Regions from separate parts of the Mesorhizobium sp. LjRoot246 genome, predicted to be linked through region 3. Evidence: predicted binding sites of a transcription regulator. Region 3 holds the regulator's gene; each other region holds the start of a gene.
What was found. The regulator LexA, encoded in region 3, represses DNA repair genes until DNA is damaged. The targets are predictions, from matches to a motif close to TGTTCNNNNTGTGTTCNG.
Positions count from the first base shown of each region.

Region 1: the regulator LexA is predicted to act here: its motif matches at 1,336-1,353, upstream of ACSQ3L_RS25630 (PA0069 family radical SAM protein).
Region 2: the regulator LexA is predicted to act here: its motif matches at 1,234-1,251, upstream of ACSQ3L_RS31105 (ImuA family protein).
Region 4: the regulator LexA is predicted to act here: its motif matches at 1,062-1,079, upstream of dinB (DNA polymerase IV).

Region 1 is NZ_CAXUSN020000001.1:5,210,060-5,212,259, reverse strand. Features, by position in the region: gene ACSQ3L_RS25630 (PA0069 family radical SAM protein) at 107-1,261, opposite strand; gene ACSQ3L_RS25625 (glycosyltransferase family 2 protein) at 1,412-1,936, shown strand; gene ACSQ3L_RS25620 (hypothetical protein) at 2,083-2,200, shown strand, end outside.
Region 2 is NZ_CAXUSN020000002.1:66,543-68,742, reverse strand. Features, by position in the region: gene ACSQ3L_RS31115 (glucoamylase family protein) at 1-471, opposite strand, end outside; gene ACSQ3L_RS31110 (hypothetical protein) at 523-1,137, opposite strand; gene ACSQ3L_RS31105 (ImuA family protein) at 1,283-2,041, shown strand; gene ACSQ3L_RS31100 (Y-family DNA polymerase) at 1,956-2,200, shown strand, end outside.
Region 3 is NZ_CAXUSN020000001.1:4,007,544-4,009,743, forward strand. Features, by position in the region: gene ACSQ3L_RS19405 (ComEC/Rec2 family competence protein) at 1-997, shown strand, start outside; gene lexA (transcriptional repressor LexA) at 991-1,731, opposite strand; gene kynU (kynureninase) at 2,178-2,200, opposite strand, start outside.
Region 4 is NZ_CAXUSN020000001.1:3,016,220-3,018,419, reverse strand. Features, by position in the region: gene ACSQ3L_RS14515 (winged helix-turn-helix transcriptional regulator) at 1-157, shown strand, start outside; gene ACSQ3L_RS14510 (DUF899 domain-containing protein) at 208-921, opposite strand; gene dinB (DNA polymerase IV) at 1,110-2,200, shown strand, end outside.

The DNA.
Region 1 (2,200 bases), 1.2 Mb from region 3:
GGGTCGGGTGGGGCGCCGGACCGGGAGGGCACCGTCTGCAGGCCGGGGCAGGCCGGACGGGATTCTTGGTGCGCGACGGATCAAACCATCGCGACGAATTGTCTCTTCAAAGCAGCGTCAACTGCATCTGATCTTTCCCGGCGGCAACGAACTGGTCGGTCCGCAGCGTGCGTCGTTCGGCATTAAGGCCGATCCGCTTGGCGGTGATCTCGAAGCGCCGGCCGATCTGCCAGGCATAGGGTCCCGCACCCTTCATGCGCTTGCCCCATTCCGAATCGTAGTCCTTGCCGTCGCGCATCGAGCGGATCAACGACATCACATGGCGGTAGCGGTCGGGATAATGGCGCAGCAGCCAGTCCTTGAAGATCGGGCTGACCTCCAGCGGCAGGCGCAGCACGACATAACCCGCCTCGCGCGCCCCTGCGGCGCGTGCCGAATCGAGGATGCGTTCCATCTCCTGATCGGTCAGGCCGGGGATGATCGGCGCCACCATGACCGAGGCCGGAATGCCGGCATCCGAAAGCTGCCGGATCGCCTCCAGCCGCTTGGTCGGCGTCGACGCGCGCGGCTCCATGGTGCGCGCCAGCATACGGTCGAGCGTCGTCACCGACAGCGCCACCTTGGCGAGCCCGCGCTCGGCCATGCGCGACAGGATATCGATATCGCGCGTCACCAAGGCGGACTTTGTCACGATGCCGACCGGATGGCCGCGCGCTTCCAGCACTTCGAGGATTTCGCGCATGATCCGGTATTGCTTCTCGATCGGCTGGTAGGGGTCGGTGTTGGTGCCGATAGCGATGGTTCGCGGCTGGTAGCTGTCCTTCGAAAGCTCCTTGTCGAGCAAGCGCGCCGCATCCGGCTTGGCAAACAGCTTGGATTCGAAATCCAGACCCGGCGACAGGCCCATGAACGAGTGCGTCGGCCGGGCAAAGCAATAGACACAGCCATGCTCGCAGCCGCGATAGGGGTTGATCGACCGGTCGAAAGAGATGTCGGGCGATTCGTTGCGGGTGATGATGGTGCGCGGCTTCTCGACCTGTACTTCGGTCTTGAAGGGCGGCAGTTCCTCCAGCGAATTCCAGCCATCGTCGAACACGTGCCGGCTGACCGGCTCGAACCGGCCGGACGGGTTGATGCCCGCCGACCTGCCGCGGTTGCGGTCCGGGCGGACACGCACGCCGCTCTGTTCGATCATCGCATTGGCCATCTCGGCCCTTCCTGCTCCGAAAGCCGCAATATCGGCGCGCACGATCTGTTCCATCTTCGCCCGCTCCCAGGGACTGTCCATGTTGTGTCGAATCGCTCTGTTCATGAAAATATTCCTACCTTGCTGATGAGAACAAAGCAAGAACTTTCTATGGTGCGCTGCAAAAACTGGCGCTCCCCAACGCTTTCCGCTATTCGGCTGAGGATGCTCAGCGTTCTCATCGAAACCCGCAATGACGAGGAGGGCCTTGCCCGCACGCTAGCCTCGCTGATTGGCGGCGCGGTTGAGGGCGTGGTGCGTGAAGTCATCGTCTGCGACACGGGCTCCACCGACCAGACGCATCGTGTGGCCGAGCATGCCGGCTGTCAGTATGTGACGGGCGGTGTCGCTGCCGGCATCCGCCAGACCAAGGGTGACTGGCTACTGCTCCTGGAACCAGGCGCGCGGCTGATGGAGGGCTGGATCGATGAGGTTGTTGCGCACACTGCCAAGCAAACCATGGCGGCGCGGTTTTCGCGGGCGCGTGGCAGCCGTATGCCGTTCCTGGCCCGCGTTTTTTCAGGAAACCGCGCCTTGGCCGACGGATTGCTGATCAGCAAGCGCCAGGCAGCTGCCTCGGCCAAGAGTGCCGGCAGTGCCGAGGCCATCGCCCGCGGCCTCGCAACAAAGCGGCTCGACGCCGAGATCTGGATGGCGCCGGCCAGGCAGGAACGCCGCTCCCCTAAGTGATTTTTTGCAACTGCTCTGTCCATTGTGCATTGCACAAAATCTGACGCGGGTTTAGCTTCCGGTTTACGCGGGTGAATTGGGTTTGGGTCATGCCGAGCGGCGAGCACCGATGCGGCATCGGTGACGCTCTCATATCCGAGGACCCAATGAAGCTTTCAACCCCCGACACATCCGGCACGGCCAGTCTCGAGTCCATAGCGCGCAACGGCAGCCTGCTGCGGCGCATCGCCGTGCGCATTCCAACCTATCTGACGGACCTGCGTG
Region 2 (2,200 bases), on a different contig from region 3:
GCGCAGGGTGCTTTCTTCTGCAGTGTTGGCGGCAAAATATTCGCGGGCGCAGATCAATCCCTGGAACAAGAAGGTTGTCTCGACGAGGTCCGCCCCGTCATCCCTGCGCCGGAAGGGGATGGTGTCACCTGTGCAGCCATTGATGAAATGTGGAAACATGCCGTGGTAGCGCGGCGAACGTTCCAGGAAGTCGAGCATCTGGAGCAATCGCCGCAGCGCTGCACCGCGATCGATCCAATCGCGTTCAACCGCGACGATAAGAGCCATGATGCCGAAGCCGGTGCCGCCAATCGCGACGAGATCATTGGCAGGGTCGCCGGTGGTCTTCTGCCGATCGCGAGCAAGGCCGCTGACCGGATGGGCGCCCTCCCAAAAGTATCCGACCGTCTGCCGCTGGACGATGTCCAGCAGCGCGTCGTCGTCAAGCTCGGCGGCGTGTGGTGGTAGATTGGGTGAGGCAAATGAAGGCATTATCGGCCGGACGCTGTACGATTGATCGACGTTCTTATAGCGACGTCGCACTCACGCTGCGAATAAGGTGAGCTGCCGCTCATCCGGCGACCGGCCTGACCACTCAGCGCGACGATGAGCATACTCTTCCTCAAAACGTTCACGCTCGAAAAACCACACACGCATCAGCGGATAGATCCGTTGGTCATATAGCCGCCGCTGCTCGTTGGTCAGTTGCTCGAAATCCCAATCGTCGAGCAAGAAGACGACCTCGTCTTCGGGCCGTCCGTCGTCGAAATAGCCTTCCTCGCACATCTCTTCGAGAATGCCGGCATCAGCGGTTTGGAAAAGCCACTCGCCGCGCTCTTCCTCCGACGTAAGCCTGAAATGCTGGGGTTCCCTGACGAGCTCGAGATCGGCCGAGCTTGGGATTTTGTCGACAGCCCAGCCGGCACAGCAAGCCTGAACCGCCGCTTGGTCGGCCTCGTCCCAGACGGTGCAGATCGCGAGTTCTTCCTCGGGCACTTTGCCGGCAAAGCCGCGGATGTCCCAACCTTCGACAACAAAGCGCGCCGTCGCCGCCTGATCTGGGGTGACGCCGGCCTCGTCGAACACGTCCTGTGCGGCGAGCAGGCCGCGCACGATTTCTTCCAGCTGCGCTCCTTCGACGCGGATGGTGATGGTCATCACCTGTCTCCATTGCTGTTCGGGAGCTTCGGAGCTTCGACGCCTTCGCCTTCCGCAGAGGTCATGACATCATCCCGATTGACTCTTACCCAAGACGAGAACAAATGTAGAACATATCACAGGCTTTTCGCGTTTCAAGGGTCAGATGAGTGTATCGGCGCCCCCTGCTGCCATTTCCGAGCTTCGAGAACGCATCGCGCGTCTCGAGGGCGGAAGCGCGCGCGCCCGCACGGTTTTGCCGTTCGGAGTGGCTGCCATCGACAGGGTTCTGCCGGGAGGAGGATTGGCCTTTGGCGGTCTGCACGAGGTGGCAGGCGGCGGAAATGGCGCCGTCGATGGCGCGGCCGCGGCACTGTTTGCAGCGGGAATTGCCGCGCGGACTGCCGGCAAGGTGCTGTGGTGCGTTACCCGGCCCGATCTTTTCGCGCCTGCGATCGAACAGGCCGGCCTTCCTCCGGGACGGGTAATCTATGTCGAAGCCGGCGACGAAAAATCCGCTCTCGGCTGTTTTGAGGAGGGGCTTCGTGGCGGCTTTGGCGCCGTCGTTGCCGAGATTGCCCGGCTTTCGATGACGGCCTCACGGCGTCTGCAGCTTGCCGCCGAAAGCTCCGGCGCCATCGGCATCGCCATTCGCCGCTGGCGTCGGCAGACGGAGGCAACCGATTTTTGCCAGCCAACCGCCGCCGAGACACGCTGGCGGGTGTCGGTCCTGCCGTCGACGCCATTGCCGGTACCGGGCATCGGACGGGCGCGCTGGCACGTTGAGCTGATCCGATGCCGGGCCGGAGAGAGTGCAGATTTTACAGTGGAGGCATGCGATGCCAAGGGTCGTATCGCTCTTCCTTCCGTTGTGGTTGACAGACCGCTTCAGAAGGAAATCGGGCGACGCCGCGCCTCCGCCTGAGACGCCGCTCGTACTCATCGGCCGCGACGGTCGTCGCCGTGTCGTGCTCGCCGCCGATGCGGCAGCCCACGCGGCCGGCCTGCGCATCGGCATGCCGGGGAGCAAGGCGCAGGCGCTCGTCCCGGGCCTGATTGTTCATGACGCCGAGCCCGACGCCGA
Region 3 (2,200 bases):
GCTGGCGGCAGGCGGCCTTTCCATGACTTCCATCATCGCCGGCGGCGCGACGGCGCTGTTTGCCATCTGGCACTTTCAGCGTGTGTCGCCACTCAGCCTGTTCGCCAATCTGGCGATAATGCCGATCGTGACAGTCGTCATGTTTCTGGCCGTTGCCAGCGCGCTGCTGATGCCGTTCGGGTTGGACTGGCCGGCCCTCTATCTGATGGGTAAGGGCCTGACGATGATGATCGCCATATCGGGGTGGATCTCCGAGCGTTCGCCTGTCGATGCGGTCGGATTGATTTCGCAGCAGTCCGTCCTGCTGGTAGCGATCGCCCTGGTCACTGCGACGATGGCGACGACATGGCTGCGGCTCGCAGCCATCCCAGTCGCGCTTGCCGGCCTGTTGACCGTCTCGGACACACGCACGCCCGACGTGCTGATCTCGGAGGACGCCAGGCTGGTGGCGCTGCCAATCGGCGGCGGCGAGCTCGCCGTCAGCCGCGCACGGCCGAACGAATTCACGGTCGACAACTGGAAACGCGCGCTGATATCCGAAACCATCATCGTGCCGGAGGTGTTTGACAAGGGTGACGGACAATTCGAGATCGCGGATGCCACAGAACTGCCGCCGGGATCGCCGTTCTATTGCACCTCGGGCGTTTGTCTGGCCAAGCACCCGTCCGGCGCGATCATTGCCTATATCGAAGACCGGAAAGACACGTGGAAAACCTGCGGCTTCGCAGACCTGATCGTCATCAACGACGCCACCGCGTATGACGCCTGCCACAACCCGCTAGTTCTCGTGGTCACCAAGCGGCAACTGGCTCGCAAAGGCAGTGCCGCGATCTTCTTCGATCGCCAATCGGCAACCACGCCGGCGACGATTAGCTTCGCGGTGGACAGCCCATATCGGCCCTGGCACGCGCAACGCAAATTCTCGCGCGAGGCGAGGGGCCTGCCACCCTTCAAGAAACCCGAGAAGCCAATGGTCAGTCCGCAGACGTCTCAGTAGCGGCGGATCAGGCCGACGAGTTTGCCCTGCACCTTGACCCTGTCCGGCCCGAAAATCCGTGTCTCGTAGGCCGGATTGGCGGCTTCCAGCGCAATCGAGGCACCCTTGCGGCGGAACCGCTTCAGCGTCGCTTCCTCTTCATCCACCAGCGCCACGATGATCTCGCCGGGGCTCGCCGTGTTTGCGTTGCGAATGATGACGGTGTCGCCGTCGAAGATACCGGCCTCGATCATCGAGTCGCCCTTGACTTCCAGCGCATAGTGCTCGCCACCCATGATCATGTCCGGCGGCACCGAGATCGAATGCGTCTGATGCTGGATGGCATCGATCGGCACACCGGCGGCGATGCGGCCCATGACCGGGATCGACACTGCGGAGACCGCGTCGTCGTCATTACCGGGCGAAGGCATCCGCGAAGGCGCCGGCTTGAGCTGCCGGCCCAGACCACCACCCTGACCGAGGCTGCCCTGGATGACGCTTGGCGAAAACTTCTTTGCCGCGTTGAGGCCGGGCGCGATCGAATCCGGCAGCCGCAGCACTTCCAGCGCGCGTGCCCGGTTGGGCAGCCGGCGAATGAAGCCGCGCTCCTCGAGTGCCGTGATCAGCCGGTGAATCCCGGATTTGGAGGCAAGATCGAGCGCCTCCTTCATCTCGTCGAAGGACGGCGGAATGCCGCTCTCCTTCAGGCGTTCATGGATGAACATCAGCAGTTCATGTTGCTTGCGTGTCAGCATGGCGGCCCCCAGGTTGCCTGAAACCAGAATCGAAAAACAAACCCAGAACAAACCCTATCTGTTCCAGTTGTGTTCTGCAACTGTTTAAAGTTTAATGAATTTATTAAGGGGGCCGAAATTATTCGGTGGTGGCCAGCGAGCCGCACGCACGATTGCGCGCCGCCGTACTGCGCTTGCCGGCATTGAAATTATTATGGTTAATAGGCTGTGGCCCTACCCTCATCCCAGGCGTGGCATCAGCCGCTGATGGACCCGCAGCCGGGGCATTTCCCAGCTTTCCCGGCGTTCGCTTGCCGTGAACGAAACGAAGCCAAAATGCCAACCTTGGTTAATTATTGCACCCAGCGCGGCAGCCCGGCGGGGAATGCATTTGCGAGCTAGAAATTCGTCCCTCGGTCATCCGACCAGGAGGTAAGTCGGCGACAACAATCGGCGAGAGGGCTGCGTCAGGTAACGGCCTCCTTGACGG
Region 4 (2,200 bases), 990 kb from region 3:
CGGCGTCTGGGGCAGCAAGCACCGCAAGGCTGACGATAAGCTGGCGCGGATCGCCGAAGAACTGGCGGCGGGTGGCGAGGCTGCGCTGGAACAGACGAAAGCGGCGCTGCGGAGGGAGCATCTGGCTGCCAGCCGAAGCCCGTCAGACAAGCGCTGAGGCCGAACCCATGCAGGGCGTCGCTACTACGCGGCGCCCCGCCGCAATAGTCATCGAGCATCATACTCATCATGAAGACGCACCCAATCGCCCAGCGTATGGGAGGGTCCATTTTCATTGCGGCCCATCGGGGTCAGGTCGAGATAGCTGTATGTACCGATCAGGTTCTCGCCGCCACGTCCTCGTACCTGGAAAGTACAAAAAATCTCGCCATCGCCGTCTTTGTAGAAAACGGTGGCACCGCCGCGATCTCTCCCTGTCATCGCGACCTCTTCGAAATTGAACAGCACCCTTCCCGAGGCGATCTGGTCCTCCGTGAACGATACCTGGAAGTCAAAATTGAAGTCACTCCCGAATGACGACACCCAATCGAACTGCCAATTCATCCGCGCCTTGAAGTCCAGCAGTTCAGCAAGCGGAGCGCGCGAGCACACGACGAGGGAGACATCGTGATGCATCAGATGCAGATTGGCGGCGTCGATGTGATCTGAGAGGAAGGAACAGCCGGTGCAGCGATAATCTGCATTGGGCGGAAACATGAAGTGATAGACGATCAACTGGCTACGGCCCTCAAAGAGGTCAGAGAGCGATCTCCTCCCTTGCGTCGTATCGAATTCGTAGGGCTTTGCGATTCGCAGCCAAGGTAGTGCTCGCCGGTCTGCCGCAAGCTGTTGACGCTGGTGCGTGAAAGCCTTCTCTTTCTTGAGATGCGCCTTGTGGACTTCAAACCAGTCCCGGTAAGGCGAGATGATGTGGTCTGTCATGTCGTTCTCCTTCTCACGCTAACGCCTGCATGAAAGACGTTGTCGAAAGGAACAATCCGACAACAGCCGTCCGATTTCCAAGGAAAAGGGTGGGTGTGTGAGAACGCCGATGCGTGGTCTCCTTGACAATCACCCCCTTTTGTTCTCTATTTGTTCACATCTATCAGCAGCTGCGGATGTGCGGTCGGATGGAAACGACAGCCACCATCCTGCATGCCGATCTCGACGCCTTCTATGCCTCGGTCGAGCAGTTGCTCGACCCGTCGCTGCGCGGCAAGCCGATCGCGGTGGGCGGCGGCGTCGTGCTCGCCGCCTCCTATGAAGCGCGCGCTTTCGGCGTGCGTGGCGGCATGCCGGGGCGCAAGGCGCGCGAACTCTGCCCGCAGCTGATCTTCGTCGGCGGCAATTTCAGCCACTACCAGCGGCTGGGCGACGCGGCGATCAAGGTGCTCGACGATTTTACCCCGCTGGTCGAGCGCATCTCCATCGACGAGGCCTTTGCCGACGTCGCCGGCTGCACGCATCTGTTCGGCTCGCCGCAAGAGATCGCAACGACCATCCGCCGCCGCGTGCGGGCTGAACTCGGCCTGCCGATCTCGATCGGCGTGGCGCGCACAAAGCACCTGGCCAAGATCGCCTCGCAGGTCGCCAAGCCCGACGGGCTGGTGGTGGTCGAACCCGGCAGCGAGACCGCCTTCCTGCACGATTTGCCGGTCGGGCTGATGTGGGGCGTCGGCCCGGCGACTAGGGCGCGGCTGGCCGAAATCGGCATCGAGACGATTGGAGAACTGGCCAGGACGCATCGTGGTGCGCTGACGCGGCTGCTCGGTCCTGCCGCCGGTGAAAAGCTGTCGGCGCTGTCGTGGAACCGCGACCCGCGAAAACTGGAGACCAAGCGCCGCGCGCATTCGGCCGGTGCGCAATCGGCGCTCGGCCAGAAACCCGCCGTGGCGCGGGTCATCGTACCCACTCTGCTGCATCTGGCCGACCGCGTCGCCAGCCGGCTGCGCGCCAAGGCAAGGCCCGGCCGCACGGTGACGGTGCGCGTGCGCTTTGCCGATCTCCGCGCCGTCACCCGTTCGATCACGCTCGACCAGCCGATCTCGGCAACCACGATGCTGGCCGAGATCGCCGGCGATCTGGTGCGCGGCGTGCTTGCCGACCACCGCCAGGAGAAAACGATCTCGCTGCTGGCAATCTCGGTGTCGCATCTCGAGGAAAGCCTCGAGCTGCAGCTTGAACTGCCGCTCGGCCTCGCCGACGAGAAACGCCGGCCCGG